Regions from separate parts of the Mesorhizobium sp. P2_B5 genome, predicted to be linked through region 1. Evidence: predicted binding sites of a transcription regulator. Region 1 holds the regulator's gene; the other holds the start of a gene.
What was found. Region 1 encodes PhoB, which activates phosphate uptake and scavenging genes when phosphate is short. Its sites were predicted from a motif close to TGTCATNNANCTGTCAT; they were not measured.

Region 2: the regulator PhoB is predicted to act here: its motif matches at 2,167-2,183, upstream of AC1D1N_RS19825 (ceramide glucosyltransferase).

What each region holds. Positions count from the first base shown of each region.
Region 1 is NZ_JBFUDJ010000001.1:98,611-103,399, reverse strand. It holds gene pstA (phosphate ABC transporter permease PstA) at 1-254, shown strand, start outside; gene pstB (phosphate ABC transporter ATP-binding protein PstB) at 272-1,096, shown strand; gene phoU (phosphate signaling complex protein PhoU) at 1,138-1,842, shown strand; gene phoB (phosphate regulon transcriptional regulator PhoB) at 1,859-2,548, shown strand; gene AC1D1N_RS00495 (ROK family protein) at 2,573-3,808, opposite strand; gene xylF (D-xylose ABC transporter substrate-binding protein) at 4,081-4,789, shown strand, end outside.
Region 2 is NZ_JBFUDJ010000005.1:408,851-413,639, forward strand. It holds gene AC1D1N_RS19810 (Hsp33 family molecular chaperone) at 1-684, shown strand, start outside; gene AC1D1N_RS19815 (alpha/beta fold hydrolase) at 794-1,600, opposite strand; gene apaG (Co2+/Mg2+ efflux protein ApaG) at 1,688-2,080, opposite strand; gene AC1D1N_RS19825 (ceramide glucosyltransferase) at 2,289-3,443, shown strand; gene AC1D1N_RS19830 (O-succinylhomoserine sulfhydrylase) at 3,482-4,672, opposite strand; SAM riboswitch at 4,730-4,789, opposite strand, start outside.

The DNA.
Region 1 (4,789 bases):
TCGGCCTGGCGCGTGCGCTCGGCGAGACAGCACCGCTGCTTCTGATCGGCATGGTCGCCTTCGTCGCCGACTATCCGAAGACACCCTTCGATCCGGCGACCGCCCTGCCGGTGCAGATCTACATGTGGGCAAACGAGGCCGAACGCGCTTTTGTCGAGCGCATGTCCGGCGCCATCATCATCCTGCTCGTCTTCCTCATGGCCATGAACATCACCGCGATCGTGCTTCGGCGCCGGTTCGAGCGGCGCTGGTAGAAAAAAGGCAATTTGGTATGAACATCATGACCGAACAGTCTCTTGAAAACGCAGTGGGCGATAAAATGAACGCCAAGTCGAACGAAGTCATCAAGATGCGCGGCGACAAGGTCGGCGTGTTCTACGGCGAGAAGCAGGCGCTGTTCGACGTCAATCTCGACGTCCGCCAGAACCAGGTGACGGCGCTGATCGGCCCGTCCGGCTGCGGCAAGTCGACCTTCCTGCGCTGCCTCAACCGCATGAACGACACCATCGATTCGGCGCGGGTGACCGGCAAGATCACGCTCGACGAGGACGACATCTATGACAAGAACATCGACGTCGTCGAACTCAGGGCGCGCGTCGGCATGGTGTTCCAGAAGCCCAATCCGTTCCCGAAGTCGATCTACGAGAACGTTGCCTACGGCCCGCGCATCCATGGGCTGGCCAAGCGCAAGTCCGACATGGACCAGATCGTCGAGTCGAGCTTGAAGAAGGCGGCGATCTGGAACGAGGTCAAGGACCGCCTGCAGGAGCCCGGCACCGGCCTGTCCGGCGGCCAGCAGCAGCGCCTGTGCATCGCGCGCGCCATTGCGGTGTCGCCGGAAGTAATCCTGATGGACGAACCCTGCTCGGCGCTCGACCCGATTGCCACCGCACGCGTCGAGGAGCTGATCGACGAGCTGCGCCAGAATTACACGATCGTCATCGTCACCCACTCGATGCAGCAGGCGGCGCGCGTGTCGCAGCGCACGGCGATGTTCCACCTCGGCTACCTGGTCGAGGAGGGCGCCACCGACAAGATGTTCACCAATCCCGACGACAAGCGCACCCAGGACTACATTACCGGCCGCTTCGGCTGAGCCGTCCAGCGGTTGAATTTTCAGGCACGAGGACCACGATCATGGGTGAACATACCGTCGCCTCCTTCGATGAAGAGTTGGGCCAGATCAGCAAGCTGATCCGCGACATGGGCGATCTGGCCGGGTCGATGGTCAGCGGCTCGACAAAAGCGCTGCTCAATTCCGACAATGCGCTGGCGCAGCGCGTCGTGTCCGACGACGCCATCATGGACGCGCGCCAGCGGGAACTCGACGATCGTGCCATCACGCTCATCGCCAAGCGCCAGCCGATGGCCAACGATCTGCGTGCCGTGGTCGGCTCGATCCGCATGGCCGGCGACCTCGAGCGCATCGGCGATCTCGCCAAGAACATCGCCAAGCGCGTTGGCACCGTGGGCCTCAGCGTCACGCCGCGCGACCTCTCGCATTCCATCGATGCGATGGCGCAGCTGGTGCTGATCCAGGTGCAAGGGGTGGTCGAGGAATATGCCGCCGCGGATGCCGCAGCCCTGGCGAAACTCAGGAATGAGGACGAACGTATCGACGTCAAATACACGTCGGTGTTTCGTGAACTCTTGACCTACATGATGGAAGACCCGCGCAACATCACCGCCTGCACGCATCTCCTGTTCTGCGCCAAGAATCTGGAGCGCATCGGCGATCATGTCACCAACATCGCTGAAAATGCGTATTATGTGCTGACCGGCCAGCAATTGCCCGCCAATCGCCCGAAGCAGGACGAGACGGCGATGGCCACTTCGGCCTGACAAGGGTGAACTGCTGATGATCGCGCCACGCATCATGGTCGTGGAGGACGAGGAGCCGCTGGGCGTTCTTCTCCGCTACAACCTCGAATCCGAAGGCTACCAGGTCGAGGTGGTGACGCGCGGCGATGAGGCCGAAATCCGGTTGCAGGAAAATGTGCCCGACCTTCTGGTGCTCGACTGGATGGTGCCGGCTGTGTCCGGCATCGAGCTCTGCCGCCGGCTGCGCATGCGGCCCGAGACCGAACGGCTGCCGATCATCATGCTGACCGCGCGTGGCGAGGAGAGCGACCGCGTGCGTGGCCTGTCCACCGGCGCCGACGACTATCTGGTCAAGCCGTTCTCGACACCGGAATTCATGGCGCGCGTGAAAGCGTTGCTGCGCCGCGCCAAGCCGGAAGTGCTGTCCAGCGTGCTCAAGGTCGGCGACATCGTGCTCGACCGTGAATCGCACCGCGTCTACCGCAAGAAGAGCGAAATCAGGCTCGGACCGACCGAGTTCCGCCTGCTCGAATTCATGATGCGCCATCCCGGCCGCGTGTTCTCGCGCAGCCAGCTGCTCGACAATGTCTGGGGCGAGACGATCTATATCGACGAGCGCACGGTCGACGTGCATGTCGGTCGACTGCGCAAGGCGGTCAATAATGGCCGCATGCCCGACGTCATCCGCACCATCCGCGGCGCCGGCTACGCCATCCGGGAAGATTAGGCGCGCCGCGCTGTTGCCGGCCCCTCAGGCGACATGCTTGCCCGCTTTCGCCTGAATCCCCGGTGCGAAAATCTCCTGGTCGACGAAGCCGAGCGCGCGCATGGCGCAGCCTTCGCGGATCAGCGGCAGTTCGTTGGGCTCGGTGTCGAAGGAGATCGATTTCGAGTGCTGGCCGCCGGCGGTCTGAGCAATCGCCTCGCGCAATGCCGGTTCGATCAGATCGAACGCGGCGGCGCTGACTCCGACCATGGCGACAGGTGCTGGATCGATCAGCGCGAACAGGCTGCCGAGGCCGAAGCCGAGCGCCTCGCCGGCCTTGCGGTAGGCTTCGCGCTCGGGGCCATCGGTCTCGCGGGCACGTGCGGCGAGCGCCCGCATGTCGGCGTCGCCGACATCGACCGGTTCGGCATCCTCGCTCATCATTTTGGCGCTGCGCCAGATGGCGTAGTTGCCGGCATAGGCCTCCACGCAGCCGCGCCGCCCGCAACGGCACAGCGCGCCGCCGGGCCGATGGATCATGTGGCCGAACTCGCCGCCCGACGAATGGGTGCCGGTGAACAATTCGCCCTTCAGCACCAGCCCCATGCCGATGCCATGCGAGAGCAGGATAGCGATGAAATTGTCGCGGTAGCGCTCAGGCTGGCGCCATTGCAGCGCCACCGCCATCATGTTGCAGTCGTTTTCCATGGTGGCCGGAATGCCGAACTCCGCTTCCAGTATGTCGGCGAAGGCAATGTCGGTCAGCGGCGTGATCGGCGACCACAGCATGGCGCGGGCCTGCGAATCGGTGATGCCCTGGATGCCCATGGCAATACGGGCGACGCTCTGGACATCGAGGTCGGGGTCCTCGATCCGGCGCCGGACAATCGCTACGCATTCGCCGATCAGCTCGTCGCGCGGCATGGTCAGCGTGTCCAGCCGACGCTGCTCCTCGGCGATCACATGGCCGGCATAGTCGATGACGGTGACGGAGAGGAAGTTCAGCGACAGCACCACGGTCATCACCGCGGCGGCTTCGGGGTTGAGCGCAAGGCCAACCTGCGGCCGGCCGCGCTTCAGCGCACCCGTCTCGCCGGGTTTGCTCTCGGCCAGGATGCCTTCGGCAATCAAATCCGAGGAGATCGCCGATATGGTCGAGTGGCTGAGGCCGGTGGTCGCCGCAATCTCGGTCCGCGACGGCTGGCCGGCCCGGCGCACGGCCGAAATCACCATCGCGCGGTTGCGACGGCGCAGATCATCGTGGCGGATTCCAACCGACATCGTTTTTGTTTTCCTCCCGGACCTCCTCGCGCCTCATGATAGTGGAGGCATTTGGTGGTACCAGCCAAATATTGGCAGAAGCAGGCGGCGCTGTCATTGTTTATTGCGAGTCTCGAAAAAATTCACAGAGGCCATCAGATTCCATCAGAATCGATGTTGACAGCGCCTCGCCGTTGGACCAGTATTTTTTCGAGGCTCGAAAAAATAGAGCCTCTGTGTGCCGGCCTTCGGGTCAGTTTTGTCGCGCCGTGCGCGGCGCAGGGAGGGTTATCATGAACAGATTTGCAGCCGCCATGCTGGCGGGTGTCGCCATGTCGCTGACGCTGGTGTCGGTCGCGCAGGCGAAGGACAAGGTCATCGGCGTGTCGTGGTCGAACTTCCAGGAAGAGCGCTGGAAGACCGACGAAGCGGCGATGAAGGCGGCGATCGAGGCGGCCGGCGACAAGTACATTTCCGCCGACGCGCAGTCCAATCCCGGCAAGCAGTTGACCGACGTCGAAAGCCTGATCTCGCAGGGCGCCAACTCGCTGATCATCCTGGCGCAGGACGCCTCGGCCATCGGCCCGGCGGTGCAGAAGGCGCTGGACGAAGGCATTCCAGTCGTCGGCTATGACCGCCTGATCGAGAACAAGGACGTCTTCTATCTGACCTTCGACAACAAGGAAGTCGGCCGCATGCAGGCCCGCGAAGTGTTCAAGGCGAAGCCCGAAGGCAACTATGTCTTCATCAAGGGCTCGGGTGCCGATCCGAATGCCGATTTCCTGTTCGCCGGCTCGATGGAAGTGCTCAAGGAAGCCATCGACTCGGGCAAGATCAAGAATGTCGGCGAGGCTTACACTGATGGCTGGCTGCCCGCCAACGCCCAGAAGAACATGGAACAGTTCCTGACCGCCAACGACAACAAGGTCGATGCGGTGGTTGCGGCCAACGACGGCACAGCCGGCGGCGTCGTCGCGGCGCTGACGGCGCAGGGCCTGGCCG
Region 2 (4,789 bases), on a different contig from region 1:
GCCCGCTTCGACGCCGACAGGTTGGAAGCCCTTGTTGCCGCAGGCGAGACCTCGCAGCAGACGCTGCTGGGCAGCGGCGTGCTGGCGCTGACCATCGACCAGGGCGCCCACACGCAGCGCTATCAGGGCATCGTCCAGCTCGACGGCGAGACGCTGGAAGACGCCGCGCGCACCTATTTCCGCCAGTCGGAACAGATCCCGACCGAGCTCAGGCTTTCGGTGGCCAAGCTTCTGACGCCCGGCCGTGGCGGCGCGCGCGAACAATGGCGCGCCGGCGGCATCCTGGCGCAGTTCCTGCCGCAGTCGCCCGAGCGCATGCGCGTGCCCGACATCTCGGGCGGCGACGGCGATCCACGCGACGTCACGCATGAACCGGTCGACAATTCCTGGCAGGAACTGGTGGCCCTGCTCGGCACCATCGAGCCGACCGAACTGATCGACCCGACCATCGGCGCCGAGCGGTTGCTCTACCGGTTGTTCCATGAACACGGCGTGCGCGTCTTCGGCGGCGTTCCGGTCGCCGACCGGTGCTCGTGCTCGCGCGACAAGATCCGCGGCATTCTCGAAGGCTTCTCCGCCGAAGAGATCAAGGAGAGCACCGAGGATGGCGGCATTCACGTCGCCTGCGAGTTCTGCTCGAAGCAGTATGACTTCGACCCAGCGGAGTTTGGCGCGGCTCAATAGGGAAAGCCGCTTCGCAACCTATCCTCTCCCCGGCCGGGGAGAGGATCCATGGCTTACCCTTGGCGGTTGGTCTCTTTTGACCGGGTTTCGCGCCGCACCGATCTCAGCGTCAAATGAATTCCTGGAGATGCTTGCGGACATCTGACATTCGTTCGACCGGAGCCATATGGGTTTCATCCCCGAGCACCGTGAGCTTCGCTCCTTTGATTGCACTCGCGGTAGCTTCCATCATGCCGCCGCCGAAGAACTGGTCCCTTTCGCCGCCAAGGATCAAAGTCCTCGCCGAAATATCGTTGAGGTCTTCGTTTGTCACATCATTGTCGAGCATTGCTTCCAGATAGCGAACGATCGAACTCGGCGCTCCCATCCGTGCAATCAATCTGCGTCCTTCGAAGCTCAGGCGAAAGCGCAAGAGAAGGTTCAGCCACGGTCGACGAAATACCGTTGTAAACTCCTGCAGCAACGCGTGAAATTGTTCGGCTTTTGCGAATTGAATCTGTTTCTGGAGCCGCTTTTTTCCATCGACCGAAAAACCGTATGCGCTCGCCAGCAGGATCAGCTTGCCCACAAAGTCCGGATACCGTGCTGCCACCCGCGTTGCGATAACGCCGCCATAGGAAATACCCATCAACACCACTGGCTTTTTGAACGTGACGTCGATGATCTCCGCGATGTCTCCAGCCATACCCTCAAGCGAAAGATCGGCTTTAGGATCGGGATCGTAGCCAATCAGCACAAAGTTCGTGTCGGGTGGAAGAATACGGATGAGTCGTCCGGCATCCTTTTCCAGCCTGGATGGCTCGGGCTTCATCATGAAGCCCTGGCCGCCGTTGATGATAAGAAGGCTTTCAGGTCCCCGTCCAACTCTCGCGAACGGCATCCGACCCGGAAACAACCCTGTTTCAATAGTGTGCATCAAGCCGCTGCCTGGCGCTGGCCAGAGACCCCTGATCAATGGGAAGTAAAGCTACCTTGACGAAAGCTGGCGCAACGCTTCCTGCCACTAATTCACCGTCCGCCTCGTTCCCGGCAGATCCAGCGAAAACGCGGGAATGGCGATGTCGAACGTCTCGCCCCTTTTGTTGCGCATGGTGTAATGCCCGACCATGAAGCCCGACGGTGTCGAGAGCGGGCAGCCGGATGTATATTGATAGCTGTCGCCGGGATTGAGCTCGGGCTGGTCGCCGACGACACCGGCGCCGCGCACCTCTTCGACCCGGCCGCTGCCGTCGGTGATGTGCCAGTAGCGCGACATAAGCTGCACGAACTCGTCCGACTGGTTGTCGATCGTCACCTGGTAGCCCCAGACATAGCGGTTCTCCGACGGATCGGAGCGATCCTCCAGATAGAACGGTCTGACCTGCACTTCGATGTTGCGCGTGACGGCGCGGTACATAGGCTGCTCCAAACGACACCAACGGACCTGTCGGCGCTCTTGCTCTACTCCCGATTAGGGTCTCATGCGCAGGTGCCGAACAACAATGTCATTTAAGTGACACATGACAATGATGGTGTGCACGAACCGTATCGGGCGACTCAGCGCTCTGTCGAACTGTTGAAAACGGCCATTCCTGGCCGCTTTTTCCCGGAGTGACCAGATCTCGATGGAACTGACAGTCATAGCAGCGCTGCTTTCGACACTCCTGCTTCTTTCCAATCTCGCCAGCATTGTGCTCGCCTCGCTCAGCCTGAAGCGGCCGCGCCAGATTGCTCCGCCGGCCAGAAAGGCGCCGCCGGTGTCGATCGTGGTGCCGTCGCGCGGCGTCGAACCGTTTACCGAGGAGACGCTTGCCCGTGCCTTCTCGCTCGACTGGCCGCGCTACGAGCTGATCTTCTGCGTCGCCCATGCCGACGATCCGGTGGTCAAACTGATAAACCGGGCGATTGCCCGGTTTCCAAAGGTGGCGGCGCAGCTGCTGATCGGCGATGACCGGGTCAGCGCCAACCCCAAGCTCAACAATTGCGTGAAGGGTTGGGTGGCGGCGCAGCACAACTGGGTCATCCTGGCCGATTCCAACGTGCTGATGCCTGTCGACTATGTCCAGCATCTGATGGCGGCCTGGCGGCCGGACACCGGGCTTGTCTGCTCGACTCCGATCGGCTCGCGGCCGGACGGTTTTTGGGCCGAGGTCGAATGCGCCTTCCTCAACACGCTGCAGGCGCGCTGGCAATATGCCGGCGAAGCCCTTGGTCTCGGCTTTGCCCAGGGCAAGAGCATGCTGTGGAACAAGCCGATGCTCGACGCCAATGGCGGCATCGAGGCGCTTGCCGCCGAGATCGCCGAGGATGCCGCCGCGACCAAGCTGGTCAATGGGCTCGGCCTGCGCGTCAATCTCGTTGCCTCGCCCTTCGAACAGCCGCTCGGCCAGCGTACGTTTGCCGAGATCTGGTCGCGCCAGACGCGCTGGGCGCGGCTGCGCCGCGTCACCTTCCCACTGTTCTACACGCCCGAGATCCTGACGGGTGTGGCGGTGCCGCTGCTGCTGGCACTGGTCGCGGCGGCAAGCGCCGGCGTCAGCATGCCCACCACGGCTTTGTGCGTTCTGGCCTTTGCCTATGTGCCGGAATGCCTGCTCGCCTGGGCCAAGGGCTGGTATTTGTCACCGCGCATCGTCACCGCCATGATCGTGCGCGATGTGATGCTTCCCGCCATCTGGTCGCGCGGTTGGCTCGGCGGCGCGGTCGAATGGCGCGGCAATGCCATGACCATCCGCACCAAGGCGATGACGGAACTGGACGAGGCCTCGTCGGGCGCCTGAGCGCCGCCCAGGCCTTGCCTTGCTTTCGGAGCAGGCCGCTACTTCGCCGCCTTCAGCGCCTGTGCAACGTCCTCGAGCAGATCGTCCGTATCCTCAAGACCGACCGACAGCCTCAGCGTTCCCGGCCCGATGCCGAGTTCGGCGCGCGCCTCGTCGCTGAGGTTCTTGTGTGTTGTCGTTGCCGGATGGGTGATCAGGCTCTTGGCGTCACCAAGATTGTTGGAGATCAGCACGATGTCGAGCGCGTTCTGCAAGGCGAAGGCCGCCTGCTTGCCGCCCTTGACGTCGAGGCAGATCAGCGTCGAGCCGCCCGCCATCTGCTTCTTGACGATATCGGCCTGCGGATGGTCGGCGCGGCCGGGATAGATGACGCGGGCGATCTGCGGCTGTCCGGCCAGGAAATCGGCGATCTTGCCGGCACTCTCCGTCTGCTGGCGCACGCGCACCGGCAGCGTCTCGAGACCCTTGAGCAGCGTCCAGGCGTTGAAGGGCGACAGGCTCGGGCCGGTGTGGCGGAAATAGTCGTGCAAATTCTCGTCGATCCACTTCTTGTCCGACAGGATGATGCCGCCTAGACAGCGCCCCTGGCCGTCAATGTGCTTGGTCGCGGAGTAGACGACGATGTGGGCGCCGAGCTGCAAGGGCTTCTGCTGCAAGGGCGTGGCAAAGACGTTGTCGACGATCAGCCTGGCGCCGATCGAGGTGGCGAGCGATGCGACGGCGGCAATGTCGACCACTTCCAGCGTCGGGTTGGTCGGGCTTTCCAGGAAGAACAGTTTGGTGTTCGGCCTGACCGCCTTTTCCCAGTTGGCGATGTCGGTGCCGTCGACCAGAGTCGCCTCGATGCCGTATTTCGGCGCCAGCGTCTCGACCACCCAGCGGCAGGAACCGAACAGCGCGCGCGCCGCAACGATATGGTCGCCGGCCTTGGCGCTGCACAACAGCGCCGCCGTCACTGCTGCCATGCCGGACGCGGTAGCGCGGGCGTCTTCCGCGCCTTCCAGCGCGCACATGCGCTTTTCGAACATGTCGACGGTCGGGTTGGCGTAGCGCGAATAGATGAAGCCCGGCTCCTCGCCCTTGAAACGGGCTTCGGCGGCCTGCGCCGTCTCGTAGACATAGCCCTGGGTGAGGTACATCGCTTCCGACGTTTCGCCGAACTGGGAACGCAGCGTCCCCCCATGCACGAGTGCGGTCTGAGGCTTCCAGTTACGCTTCTTGGTGCTCATCGCTTTTCTTCCAGACACAAAAAAACCGGCCGCGAAAGTCGCAACCGGTCCATACGGCCTTGCGGCCCGACGGTCCTTTAGCGACTTGTTTAACGTGGCTGCAAGCCGACCGGCCAA